4 regions of the Desulfitobacterium sp. PCE1 genome follow, and region 1 is predicted to be linked to each of the others. Evidence: riboswitches for the same ligand, from Rfam matches in the RefSeq annotation. Region 1 holds a riboswitch; each other region holds the start of a gene.
The links. A riboswitch is a leader RNA that binds a small molecule or an ion and turns the genes downstream of it on or off. The one in region 1 is predicted to bind cyclic di-AMP.
Positions count from the first base shown of each region.

Region 2: another riboswitch for cyclic di-AMP. It lies ahead of DESPCE1_RS0110300 (NlpC/P60 family protein); the one in region 1 lies ahead of eam (glutamate 2,3-aminomutase).
Region 3: another riboswitch for cyclic di-AMP. It lies ahead of DESPCE1_RS0112485 (C40 family peptidase); the one in region 1 lies ahead of eam (glutamate 2,3-aminomutase).
Region 4: another riboswitch for cyclic di-AMP. It lies ahead of ehuB (ectoine/hydroxyectoine ABC transporter substrate-binding protein EhuB); the one in region 1 lies ahead of eam (glutamate 2,3-aminomutase).

Region 1 covers NZ_KB913023.1:1,186,447-1,189,650, forward strand. Annotated here, with positions in the region: gene DESPCE1_RS0105850 (hypothetical protein) at 59-250, opposite strand; gene eam (glutamate 2,3-aminomutase) at 320-1,561, opposite strand; cyclic di-AMP (ydaO/yuaA leader) riboswitch at 1,670-1,796, opposite strand; gene DESPCE1_RS0105860 (TrkA C-terminal domain-containing protein) at 1,972-2,577, shown strand; gene DESPCE1_RS0105865 (histidine kinase) at 2,645-3,204, shown strand, end outside.
Region 2 covers NZ_KB913023.1:2,074,507-2,077,710, forward strand. Annotated here, with positions in the region: gene DESPCE1_RS0110290 (APC family permease) at 1-171, shown strand, start outside; gene DESPCE1_RS0110300 (NlpC/P60 family protein) at 414-1,844, opposite strand; cyclic di-AMP (ydaO/yuaA leader) riboswitch at 1,847-1,982, opposite strand; gene DESPCE1_RS0110305 (nuclease-related domain-containing protein) at 2,174-3,130, shown strand; gene DESPCE1_RS0110310 (secondary thiamine-phosphate synthase enzyme YjbQ) at 3,081-3,204, shown strand, end outside.
Region 3 covers NZ_KB913023.1:2,506,176-2,509,379, forward strand. Annotated here, with positions in the region: gene uvrC (excinuclease ABC subunit UvrC) at 1-500, shown strand, start outside; gene DESPCE1_RS23330 (hypothetical protein) at 490-645, shown strand; gene DESPCE1_RS0112485 (C40 family peptidase) at 781-1,572, opposite strand; cyclic di-AMP (ydaO/yuaA leader) riboswitch at 1,576-1,712, opposite strand; gene DESPCE1_RS0112490 (hypothetical protein) at 2,665-2,907, opposite strand; gene DESPCE1_RS0112495 (HD domain-containing protein) at 2,956-3,204, opposite strand, start outside.
Region 4 covers NZ_KB913023.1:599,195-602,398, forward strand. Annotated here, with positions in the region: gene sdhA (succinate dehydrogenase flavoprotein subunit) at 1-184, shown strand, start outside; gene sdhB (succinate dehydrogenase iron-sulfur subunit) at 196-948, shown strand; cyclic di-AMP (ydaO/yuaA leader) riboswitch at 1,061-1,207, shown strand; gene ehuB (ectoine/hydroxyectoine ABC transporter substrate-binding protein EhuB) at 1,324-2,208, shown strand; gene ehuC (ectoine/hydroxyectoine ABC transporter permease subunit EhuC) at 2,215-2,865, shown strand; gene ehuD (ectoine/hydroxyectoine ABC transporter permease subunit EhuD) at 2,867-3,204, shown strand, end outside.

The sequences.
Region 1 (3,204 bases):
AAGAGGAGCTAGCCGTAAATATAGTTTAGGGAGAAACTTTTGACTTTGGATGAGTGTATTAACCTTTCTCGAATGATCTGGAATGACTCGCTACGCATTGATAGTACCGGTTCAGATTGGACGCATTTTTATTCTGTTGAGGAGGAGTTTTAAGGGTAGGAGCTAAGGAGAGATAGCGTTTAAGGCTGTTGGTGTGAGTCTGGAGGATGGCCTGATAGACTGGGTCAGAGGTTAGTTTTTGTGATTTCATACCGATTCCTCCCTATATAATTTATTGGGGTTTATCATTCACTCAGAGTGAAACGACCTCATAAGATAGTTAATGATTAGGATAATGCACAACCTTACCTTCCCAGGTTCTTATTACCGCTTCATCATCGTTAAGGGAAATAAGGTACTGTGGTAGGATGGGGGTTTTGCCACCGCCTCCCGGGGCATTAATAATATAAGTTGGAATGGCCAAACCGGAGGTGTAGCCGCGTAAGTTTTCCATTATCTTTAACCCGTCTTGAATACGGGGAATAAAGTGGCTCGTGCCCTTAACATTTTTGGCATGGAAGATGTAGTAGGGACGAACGCGAATTTTCAGTAGCTCTTGGTTAAGGCGCTTCATAATCTCCGGTCGGTCATTGATTCCTTTGAGAAGAACTGCTTGGTTACCCAAGATAACTCCCGCTTTAATCAAGCGATCGGCAGCTTTCTTGGTCTCCTCGGTCACCTCTTTGGGATGATTGAATTGAGTATTGATATAAAGGGGTGGGTATTTTTCAAGAACAGCACAGAGCTCATCAGTAATGCGCATGGGCAGAGTGACAGGGACCCGGGTGCCAATGCGTTTGATTTCCACATGTTTAATTTCGTGCAATTCTCCTAATAGCCAATCCAGCATTTGATCACTGAGGAGGAGTGCATCGCCACCGGTGACCAGCACGTCCCGGATCTCTGGATTGGAGCGTACATAATCTAAAGCCGCCTCCAGATTAGCACGGGTTTCATGGAGGTCAATTTCCCCGATATTCCGCCGGCGTTGGCAGTGCCTGCAATACATAGCACACAGATTGGTTACATTAATTATGAGACGATCTGGGTAACGACGAGTGATACTCGGAGCAGGGGATGTATACTCTTCTCCCATAGGATCGACTTCCCCGGAATCATCGAGGATCTCTTCCATAGAGGGGAGACTTTGTAGACGGATGGGATCCCGAGGATCATCTTTATCGATAAGGCTTAAATAATAGGGTGAAACTGCCCAGCGATAGATTTTACCCACCTCGTCGATTTCATGTCTTTGCTTCGGGGTCAGGGGAAGCAGGGTACTCAAGTTCTCAGCATCCTGAATACGGTTCTTAAGCTGCCACTTCCAATCCTGCCAATGCTCCAGGCCGGCATCTAACTGATCCAGTATAAAGTCTCGGTTTTCATTATATTCTTCGCTTAAAGCGAGACCGCAGGGAATCGTTTCCTTGCACTTGTTGTAAGATTGAGCCTTTTGTTTTAATTCCAAAGCCCTTGCTTGTGAAGCCTGTCTTGGGTTAGGGGGGAGAAATTCTACTGCCATAATGATTGCCCTCCTCTATTTGCGAATATAAAAGAATAAGTCCTTAGAACAAAAAAAAACCGTCACGGTTCCCAAGAAAAGCTTACTACATAAGCAGGTGTTTACGCCCATATGTGTCTCAATGCTTACGAGGTTAGCTGACGGGTTCGAGCTGAAACATGCTCTACGTTTGAAACGATTCACCCCTAAATTGGTTCCCCCGTTTTCCTCTTGGGAAATTAAGCCCATATAAAGTTGCATAACTAACAACTTAATAGTATCATGTGGGTTGGTAGTAGTCAATTGTATTTTTTGTACACAATTTTTCCACCATATGTTTATGTTATCTAGAGTTAATTTGTAAGGAATTATAGTTTATTATTTCATGTAGTTAAAAAAATTATTATAAATAGATCAAGGAGAGGAACCCGATGGAATATAATGCACGTTATCAAGAAATTGCGATAGATATTGCTCATTCTATCGTTATGGGAGAGTACCGCGAAGGGGAAAAAATACATGGACGCTCGACTTTAGCGGGTCGTTATAATGTATCTCCGGAGACCATCCGGCGCTCTATTGCTATCCTCCAAACCATGGGTGTAGTCATGGTAAGTCAAGGGGTAGGGATTACGGTGATCTCCAAAAGCATGGCGGAAAAGTTTATGAGAGGTTTTGATCAGAAAGCAGAGATTCAGGTCTATTTTGATGAGTTGAAGAAATTAATGGAGCAGAGGCGTGAGATTGATCAAAAAATTGACGCACATCTCACAAAAATTGTAAACTATACGGATCGCTTGGCAAGCCGCTGGATGGATGTAGCCGAAATTGAAATCGCCAAAGGTTCCGGTGCCAAAGGGAAAACCTTAAGCGATTTAAAATTGAGGGAAAAAACCGGTTTGACGGTCGTGGCTGTAGTTAGAGAGGGTATTGAACAATTTTCTCCAGGGGCTGAGTTTGTTCTGGACGATGGAGATATCCTGCTGGTGGTAGGATCTGAACAAGGTAAAGAAAAACTTCAGGAAATCCTTCGCTAGAATACAGGAAGTGACCGTCCATCTGTCGAAACACTCTATGAATTCTAGAGGACATGAGGGATGATAGATGATCTTTCAAAGCTTAGTTATACTTGGCGTGGAATTAATGCTGGTCTTAGTAACAAGCCAGATGAAGCTGTTAATTCCATTTTTAATAGGCAACACACTTTTTCTTTTGTATCATCTAAATCTTGAATATAAAAAAGCTGCGCGGCAAGCTACAGAGCGGAATGCGGAACTCAGCTTCAAAATAGCTAACCAGACTCTTCCTTATTTACGCCGAGGGCTTAATGAGCAAAATGCAGAATACATCGCCAAAATCATTCAAGAGATCGGGCAGGTCGCAGCTGTTTCGATCACGGACCGTGAAAAGCAACTAGCCTATTTAGGTGTGGGATGTGATCAGCATCATCCGGGAGATAAAATTCTTACCCGGGCGACACGAGATGTGATCCAATCCGGAGTTTATAAGATAGTACGAACTCAAAAAGAACTGAACTGCCCTAGACAGAACATCTGTGATTGTCCACTAGCGGCGGCTGTCATCGTACCTCTGAAGTGTCAGGGTGAAGTGGTGGGAACCATGAAACTGTATGAGACAAAGGATGGACAGCTTTCATCGGATCT
Region 2 (3,204 bases), 890 kb from region 1:
TTAGGCGGGTTTAAACGGTTTGTTATGCCCATCCTGGCGATCTGCGCCTGCATCTTTATGGTGATTGCCGCTGTTTATGCCCATGGTTGGGCAGTTGCGTACTACCTGATCCTCTTTGCAGTGATTATGGCAGTAGGTGGGTTGTTCTATTCTACTAAAAAGGCTCATTAGAACCACTCTCTTGCAGAGAAAAAACACCTTCCCTATGTAAAATAGGAAGGTGTTTTTTTCTCTCAAAATCGCAAACATTGCGATTGGGAATAAGACCGGCACGAAGCAAAGCTACACCTTTCATCCTTTGCCGGTGCCGCCTGAGCAACACGGAAGTGTGATTAATTAAGCCAGGGGCTTGTCTTACATGACAGCCCCTGGTGATTAAAAAATTTAATGTATATACGGTTTTGTTATACAGTTTAGTATCGGCGTGCCCCAAGATAGCGGGGACCATAGAAGCTATCGCTTACTCCTGAAACCTTAACCCCACTGCCGGGATTGGAAGCATGAACAAACTTACCGTCACCGACGTAGATGCCTACATGAGATGCTCCGGCAGCATAGGTGCTGAAGAAGACTAAATCTCCCGCTTGTAGATTATCCTTACTCACGGCTGAACCTGAATTGAATTGATCGTAGGAAGTTCGCGGAAGGGAAATTCCGGAACCTGAATAGATGTACTTGGTAAAGCCGGAGCAGTCAAAACCACTGGTGGAAGTGCCTCCGAAAACATACTTGGTTCCTTGAAAACCGAGAGCGCGATCGACGATAGAAGAACCATCGGCGCTACCCCGCGAGGCGGTATAGGCTACATTGACGGTTTGTTTGTTAGGCCCTTTAGAGACTACTTCATCAACGGGTTTCTCAACAATCTTCTCATCAAGAACTTTTTTGGCTACCTCTACACCATTTCTTTGCTCGTAAGAATAGGTAACGATTTTTGAACCATTGCTGCCTTTTGTAATAACTTTAGTTTGGCCTGGATTGAGTTTATAATCGGTTTTGGTGACCACATCATAGGGAATGATTTCCTGACCGGAATATGTACCCTGGCTCACGACTGTCAGATAAGGTTCAACAGTAACAAGTTTAATCACTTCTCCCGGCTTGATCATGGTGTCTTCAGTTGCCCCGGGATTCCCGGCAAGAACTTCGGCGGTCAGCATATTGTTTTTGCGGGCAATCAACCACCAGGAGTCGTTTTCCTCTACAGTATACTCTTTTGTGGTGACCTGACCTTCGATGAGCTTTTCATAGGCTAACTCAAGGGAAGCCATTTGCTCGGGTTGGATAGAAACTTTTTCAATCTTTACTTCTTCTAAAAAGCTGACGGAAGTAATTTGGTTCTCATCGCTGGATTTGGAATAGTACTCTTCGTATTCTTTAAGCAATGTGTCTGCTTCTTCTTTACTGGGTAAATAGGCTATGGGTGTTTCATTAACATGAATTTTGTAGCCTTCCAGATAATAGCTCAAAGAGTTGGCTAAATTTTCTTCCTTGATCTCTGAGGCTTTATAGGCGGTATTTTTGATTCTGACATGTTCATAGTTGATCTGGTCCCGTGTCTTGGCAACGACACCATAGGGTTCCCCTTTTTCCTGGAGGAATGTATCCACAAGGGTTTGTCCGCTATGGGAATCTGCCACATAGCCCACTTGCTGGCCGTTGATCGTCACAGCAGCTGCGGTGGTCGTGGTTAGAAAATAGAATCCTAATCCACCGGTCAGGACAAGGGTTACAGTTAAAGAACCAAGAACACGAGGTGATTTCCAAGAAACGTTTTTTGCTATTCTTTGAACTTGATCGGATGCAGAGGCCTTGAATTGAGACAAGCTTTCCTTAAAATGCATGCTCAGACACCTTTCTTAGCCTACGGGGTTAGTTGACGGATTCGGGCGAAAGTGTAAGCCCTACGCACAGGTTGTGCGATTCACCCCAGAAATGTAGTCCCCCGTTCCAGGATACCCTAGATTAGGCTTTAATTATACAATGCACATATTTTATTCTGATTCGACATTAAGTTCTAAAGTTCCTTCATTAATACTTTATGAAATACGTGGAAATTCCATGACAAATCTTGGATGAAAGGGTTTAGCTGTTAGTTATTCATTCTGGAATATGGTAAAATAGTGGCATGCTCTAAGCCGATAGCAGAGGACTAATGACTAGGGGGATAGCCTTGTTCTTTTGGAAACGGGAAAAAGAAGTGAAAAAAATTACTCCTGAACTGAAAACTGCTCGGGAGACCTGGCAAGGGAAAAAGTATAAGACCAATTATTACTCTTATAACTCGGTAAGGAGAAGAGACTCCTTACGGAGCAAGAAGCAACGTAAACATGAGATCGGGGAATACAAGCTTGAAGTGGAGCTTACTCATTTGCCAAGATGCTTTCGTCGTCTGAGCAATCTCCTGTTAAAAACAAAGGGTGGCTTTCAGCAGATTGATCACCTTCTGATATCTCCTTATGGAATCTTTCTCTTGGAGGTCAATAATTTGTCGGGGCTGATTGTAGGGGAAGAAGAGGACCCCAAGTGGTATCAGTCGATTACCTGGAGGGTGAAACCTTTCCCTAATCCTATTCTGGGGAATCAGGTCCGGATTAAAGTGCTGCAAGAGTTGGCGGGGCTTGATGAAACAATCCCGGTCTTTTCTTATGTGACCTTTAACCGGCGTTGTAACCTGAAGGTTTTTTCAAGTGTGGTCTTTTATGATATTGATCTTCTGGCCTCAATCATTAAACTGACCCAGAATCAGCCTGTCGTACTCAGTGATGAGGAAATTCTGCAGATTATAGAGAGGATTGAAAGAATCAATGTGACGGAGCTGGGGATTCGCAATGAGTATGCTGCACGCCAGCGTAGAGAAAGAATGCAGCATAGACCGAAGTATGGGGATATTCGTTGCAGTATTTGCCAAAAGGCTGTAAACGAACGAATGGCCCGATATTGTCTGAATCGTCCTGAGAAATTTGCTTGGAAAATCTATTGCGAAAAACACCAAAAGGAAATGACCAGGGTAGTAAGACGGGAATACACTCAACGTGAAGAATTTGAGGAGATCGGAAATGGTAAGGGGAGAGAAAGACATGATACATACGTTAAGACTGGAGACCCAAAAAAGGAATCAATGGATTGATATTACTTTTTTAATAGAAGGATTTTTGCAGAATTCCCAGATTAAGGATGGCGCAGCGATTATCTATTGTCCTC
Region 3 (3,204 bases), 1.3 Mb from region 1:
TGATTGAGCGCCGCTATGCCCGTCTTCAGCAGGAGTGCCTTCCTCTTCCTGATCTTATCCTGGTGGATGGGGGCAAGGGACAGATTAATGCAGCCCTGGATGCTCTCCGCAACTTAAAGGCCGCGATTCCTGTTGCCGGCATGGTCAAAAACGACAAGCATCAAACTTCGGCTTTAATCGACTCCGCTGGCCGAATCCATTCCTTGGATCGCCGTTCAGCCGGTTTTCGTTTGATGGAACGGATTCAAAATGAAGTCCATCGATTCGCTATTACTTTCCATCGGCAACAACGGGCTAAAAGCATGACCCTTTCCGAGTTGGATGGAATACCGGGTGTCGGTCCCAAGAGAAGGCAACAGCTCTTGAGATATTTTAAATCCATGGATACTATCCGCCTAGCCACTGTGGAGGAACTTCAAAAATCCGGTCTTCCTTCCCCGGCAGCTCTCGCGGTATATGAACATTTCAACCCTCATAAGGAGGAAAACCATGATTCTTAATTACCGTGTCGAACTATGCCGTCAATGCTATTATAAGCGGACGAAACAATGCGGAAAGACCGACCTCTATATCCATAATCGGACACCGGCGGAACCGGGAGGGGAATGCAAGAGTTATAGACTGGTGCCTTGGCTACCTTATTAAAGCTAAATTACCAATCGGTTGGTAATTTAGTTCAGATCCGAAAAGATGGTCCTTAGAGTAAAAAGAAGTATCGCAAACTACTTTAAAGAAAGCAGTTATGCGATACTTCTTTTGTCCCTATAACAAGACCATGAATTAAAAAACTCTCCTGGCTCCAAGGTAACGACCGGCGTAATAACTATCCGATAAGCCTGTGGTCTTAATGCCGGTGCTGGAGGCATGGATAAAGCTTCCACCACCTATGTAGATTCCCACATGAGATGCCCCGCTATCATAGGTAGAGAAGAATACCAAATCCCCAATCTGAAGCTCATCTTTCTTGACGGCTGTTCCAATTTCATATTGTGAATATGAGGTTCGTGGCAAGTCGATCTCCGACCCCTCAAAGACGTATTGGGTAAAGCCGGAACAATCAAAACCATTTGGAGTAGTTCCTCCAAACACATAGGGGATACCGATAAGTCTTTGGGCATTGCTGACAATCTCCTCAGCTTTGGAACTGCCGCCACGAGAGATTTCCTGGGAGGGAGCCGCTGCGGCCTGTTTCGAGACCTGATCTCTTAAGGCCGTTATCGTCATTTCCTCAGGTGTCGTGACGGTATCTTCACTCTCCGCCTTTGAAAATTGCAGTGATTCCTTTTGGTTATCTGTATCGGCTACTATAGGCTCTGAAGAAAAAGCTAAGGTCGCTGCTAGCCTAGGCTGCAGGATCATATCCTCTTTCTCTACTTGGATGATATCGGATAGTAATGTACTGGAGACCATTTGTGCCTTAAACGATGAAGCATTCCTTAAGAGAATAGATTCTGAACCTGTAACAAGCTCAGCAGCATTTCCCGGCACATAGGTTCCCGGGAGGCTGCTAACCAATAAGGTGCCGGACAACACCACACTGGCAATCCACCCCCTCTTAGAGGAAGAGTCCATGAATTTTCCACCTTTCGTCGCTTACGAGGTTAGTTGACGGATTCGGGCAACAAGGTGTAAGCCCTACGCATGACTGCGATTCACCCCAAAAGATAGTCCCCCGCTCTAAACATATGGTTTAGATTCAGCCCACATTTCTTATGTAGTATTCGCCGAAAATTTCCTTATTCCTCCACGTAAATAATGGCAAAAGCCTATAATCTTGGAAACTGATGTTATTTATATCTATTCAACAGCTTTTTTTCTGTGCACATGAAGTATACTATACAAAAAACACCTCTCTTACGAGAGGTGTTGCCCTTTGAGCCTTAGGACACCAACGAATAAATATTGCGCCATAGGTCAAGTAGGTTTTCCCACTGAGCTCCTTCAGTTTCCTGTTAGGCGGTTTCCCTTTTCCCTCAGTCTAGAATGTTGCCAGCTCCAGCACTTGATCGCCACTAAGAACGCACTTTAATCCTCGTTAGTTTTCGCTCTAGAAGTTTTCCTTAACGCTCCGTGACAGTCTAGCCTCTTTTGCAGAAAAGAATTTCAGGCAACTTAAGTCCATCGGCCAATAGACAGAAGTTCCTTCAGCCCTCCCAACTTCTCCACCTCAAGGCAGGCTACACTGCACTAAGTTCCTTCCTAATGCAGGTTCATACCCTAAGCCATAACCAGAAAACAGCCACGAACTTAGGCCTCCACGGAAGAGGGTATCGCCCGCATGCCATTGCAGATCCCCCTCATCCTTAACTCCCAGCAGCAACCCTCGACTGGGCGTCGAAAGCCACCACCAGGAACTTCATCGGTATGCCCTTAGCGGATTCTTAGGCCCGCCTTCGACTGTCATTTTACGCACTAGAATTGCGCACCATAGCTCAAAGAAGATTACATCGATTATTGTACACCGAAATGAACAATTTTTAAAACAACCTTTGCCTATTCATATTCACGATTCTCTTTGATAATGAATGAAAAGAAGGAGCAAACTCAAAAAAAGAGAGCTTTGCGCTCTCTTTTGCCTTATTAAAACAATTTAACAAAATCAAAATCATTTTATCGTTAAATTTTCAAATAAAATGATGTTTTAATATATTTTTCCTGCCGGATTTAAACCGATTTCGCTTGAGATCCAGGTTTTCCGTCAGAAAAAAACTTCCGCAGCAACACTTCGATACTGCCGGGCAAATCCTGTGCAGCTTGTTTAATCTGAACAGACCGCCATTCAATTTCCTCTAATAAGAGTTGGGTTCGTGGCGAGGAAATATAGGCTTGGGGCTGTTCCGGAGTAAATAAGCCTTTAGCAACCAAAAGGACAATGAGAATGACTAAAATACGTTTCAACCAACGCAATGGATATACCGTCCTTTCCCAAGAAGATATATCCATAGTTTAACCAGCTTAGTCCTTTTTAAGTCTCATTTTTTCTAATTCGGACCAAAAATTCTCGGAATACAAAAAGAGGGGCTCGAAAAGTACCCGGGCTGTCTCGGTATAGAGATGCTTATGATAGTGACTAATTCTTTCACGGTAAAAGGATTCACAGGAATCCGGCCCAAAAAAGGGTTTTCCTTCTTTTCCTGCCCACGCAAAAAGCCTTGCTATACCTATAGGGCCTACAAAGTCCAATTTATCGGCATCATAAAGAAT
Region 4 (3,204 bases), 590 kb from region 1:
GGCCCTTAATCGCAATGAAAGCCGAGGAGCCCATTATAAGCCCGACTATCCGGAGCGGGATGATGCGAATTGGCTGAAGACCACCATTGCCACCTACACACCTGAGGGTCCGCGGTTCAGTTATGAACCTGTGGATGTATCACTCATCACGCCGAGACAGCGGCGTTATGATGTAGAGAAATAGGAGGGATATTCATGTCAGGGCAAAAGATTGTTCGTTTAAAAGTCCGTCGCCAAAATGCTCCGGATCAACCTGCCTTCTGGGAAGAGTTTGCAGTAGTTTATAGTCCCAAAATGAATATCATTTCCTGCTTGATGGAAATTCAAAAGAACCCCGTCAATGCCCAGGGAAAAGCGACCAATCCCGTGGTTTGGGAATGCAACTGTCTTGAAGAAGTCTGCGGTGCCTGTACCATGAATATTAACGGCCAAGCCAGGCAGGCCTGCTCAGCCTTGGTGGATCATTTGGAGCAGCCCATTGTCCTGGAGCCACTCCGGAAATTCCCCATCCTCCGGGATCTTATGGTGGATAGAACCATGATGTTTGTGAATTTAAAGAGGGTCCATGCCTGGATTGATATCGACGGGACCTATGATCTGGGTCCCGGACCCCGTATGGCTGAAGTAGATAGACTATGGGCGTACGAGCTTTCCAAATGCATGACCTGTGGATGCTGCATGGAATCCTGCCCTCAGGTTAATTCCCGTTCCCGATTTATTGGTCCGGCCGCCGTTTCCCAGGCTCGCCTTTTCAATACTCATCCCTCAGGAGCTATGCATAAGCATATTCGTCTATCCGCTCTCATGGGTGATGGAGGGATCACCGACTGCGGCAACGCCCAAAACTGTGTACGGGCCTGTCCCAAGGAGATTCCCTTGACCACCAGTCTTGCCGATATAAATAGAGAGGTCAATAAATTCGCTTTGAAGAGATGGCTGAATAGCTGAAGAAAATGGAAAACAAGCAAATTTTTTATTGCAATCTGCCAATTCAGGTGTTAACATTGAGTTGTAACAACTTATAATAAAATAAAAAGTTGTCAGATTGCGAACTGAATGTTTGTAGTCAAGGCTGAATTTCCCAAAAAGGAAAACGGGGGAACCATAATGGGGGTGAATCACTTTTTAGGAGTTAAACTTCTTGAAGTGACGGAAAGGTATCATTCCGAACCCGGCAGCTAACCTCGTAAGCGTGTGAACCGTTTTAGTGTTTTTTATGCTAAATCAATAGCCAATGTTATGCGCTGCTTCTTCTTGGGCCTGTTCAGGCCCTTTTTCTATGCCTTTTTGCGGATTTCAGCCGGTAAAAAAGGAGGAAGTTGAATGAAAAAGTTACCACTGCTCAAGACTCTGCTGGTGGGGATGCTGGCCTTTAGTGTCTTTGCCTTGGGAGGGTGTGGCTCCACCAAGACAAACGATGGCGGGATGAGTACCCTGGAGAAGGCTAAGGAGAAAGGGGCCGTCACCGTTGGCTTTGCTAATGAAAAACCTTACGCCTACAAAACTGCCGACGGAAAACTCACCGGTGAAGCGGTTGAAATCGCCCGGGCCATCTTAAAAGAGCTGGGGATTAATGAAATGCAGGGGGAGCTTACGGAATTTGCTTCTTTGATTCCCGGTCTCCAGGCCAAACGTTTCGACATGGTTACCGCCGGAATGTTTATTACTCCTGAACGGGCTGAACAGGTGTCCTTTGCCAATCCCGAATACAGTATTGGGGAAGCCATCGCCGTCAAAAAGGGAAATCCTCTCAACTTACATAGCTATGAAGATATCGCCAAGCATGGAACAGCTAAAGTCGCTTTACCTGGAGGGGCCATTGAGTATGATTACCTGGTGGCCAGTGGTGTCCCCAAGGATAGAATTGTGACTGTTCCGGATATGCCGGCTGCTTTGGCGGCATTGCAAGCCGGGCGGGCAGATGTGATTACCGCCACCGGCCCCTCCGTTCAGGCTACCTTGGATACAGCCGCTGATCCCAATCTGGAGCGGGTTATGGACTTCACTCAGCCGGTTATCAATGGTAAAAATGTCAAGGGTTATGGAGCAACCGCATTCCGTCATGAAGACAGTGATTTTCGGAAGGCTTTCAATGCCGAATTGCAAAAGCTGAAAGAATCCGGTGAACTGCAGAAGATCCTTGAATCCTTTGGCTTTACAGAGCAAGAGCTTCCAGGGGACGCGACTGTAGAAGACATTATTAAGTAGGAAGTGATGACCTTGGCCATCTTAGACCTCTTACCGGCACTGTTAAAAGGGCTGGAAATAACCCTCACCATCACTCTTTTGGCAACGCTCCTTGCTTTTGTACTGGCTTTCCTGGCAGGGTTCGGCCGATTGTCCAACTATCCGCTGATCCGATTTCTGACGGCGGTCTATGTAGAAGCCTTCCGGGGCACTTCTCTCCTTGTTCAGCTTTTCTGGATCTACTTTGCTTTACCTATTTTAGGTATCAGCTTGCCTCCCTTGGCGGCCGGTGTCCTGACCTTAGGGTTAAACTGTGGGGCCTATGGTTCCGAAGTGGTGCGCAGTGCTATTTTGGCGGTTCCCAAAGGGCAGACGGAGGCAGGAATCGCCTTAAACTTTAGTCCCTGGCAACGCCTGCGGTGCGTTATCCTGCCTCAGGCTTTTGTCATGATGCTGCCGGGGTTTGGCAATCTGCAGATTGAGCTGCTGAAAAGTACTTCCCTGGTCTCCTTAATTACCTTAGCCGACTTGACCTATCAGGCATCCGTGCTCAATGCTTCCACCATGGAGACGACTTTAATTTACAGCTTGCTGCTTGTAATCTACTTCCTGATTGCCTGGCCTTTGACACGGGGGATTCGCTGGATAGAAACCAGGCTGACCGTAGGGAGGTATTAAAATGTGGAATTGGGATTTTGCCCTCAAAATTTTCCCGGAGATATTTGCGGCACTCAAGATTACCGTGATCGCCACCTTTGCCGGATTTTTTCTAGCCTTGTTTTTAGGGATGTTTCTCACCATTGGCGGGCGATCTTCCTTGAAACCCGTTGCTTACGGCTCAAAAGGTTTTGTCGAGTTTATCCGCAGCACCCCTTTGTTGGTTCAACTCTATTTTATTTTCTATGTGCTGCCCCAAGCCGGGCTGTCCCTGAGTCCCCTCACTGCCGGGATCATTGGCTTAGGGATTCACTACAGCACCTATCTTTCCGAAGTCTACCGCTCGGGAATTGAAGCGGT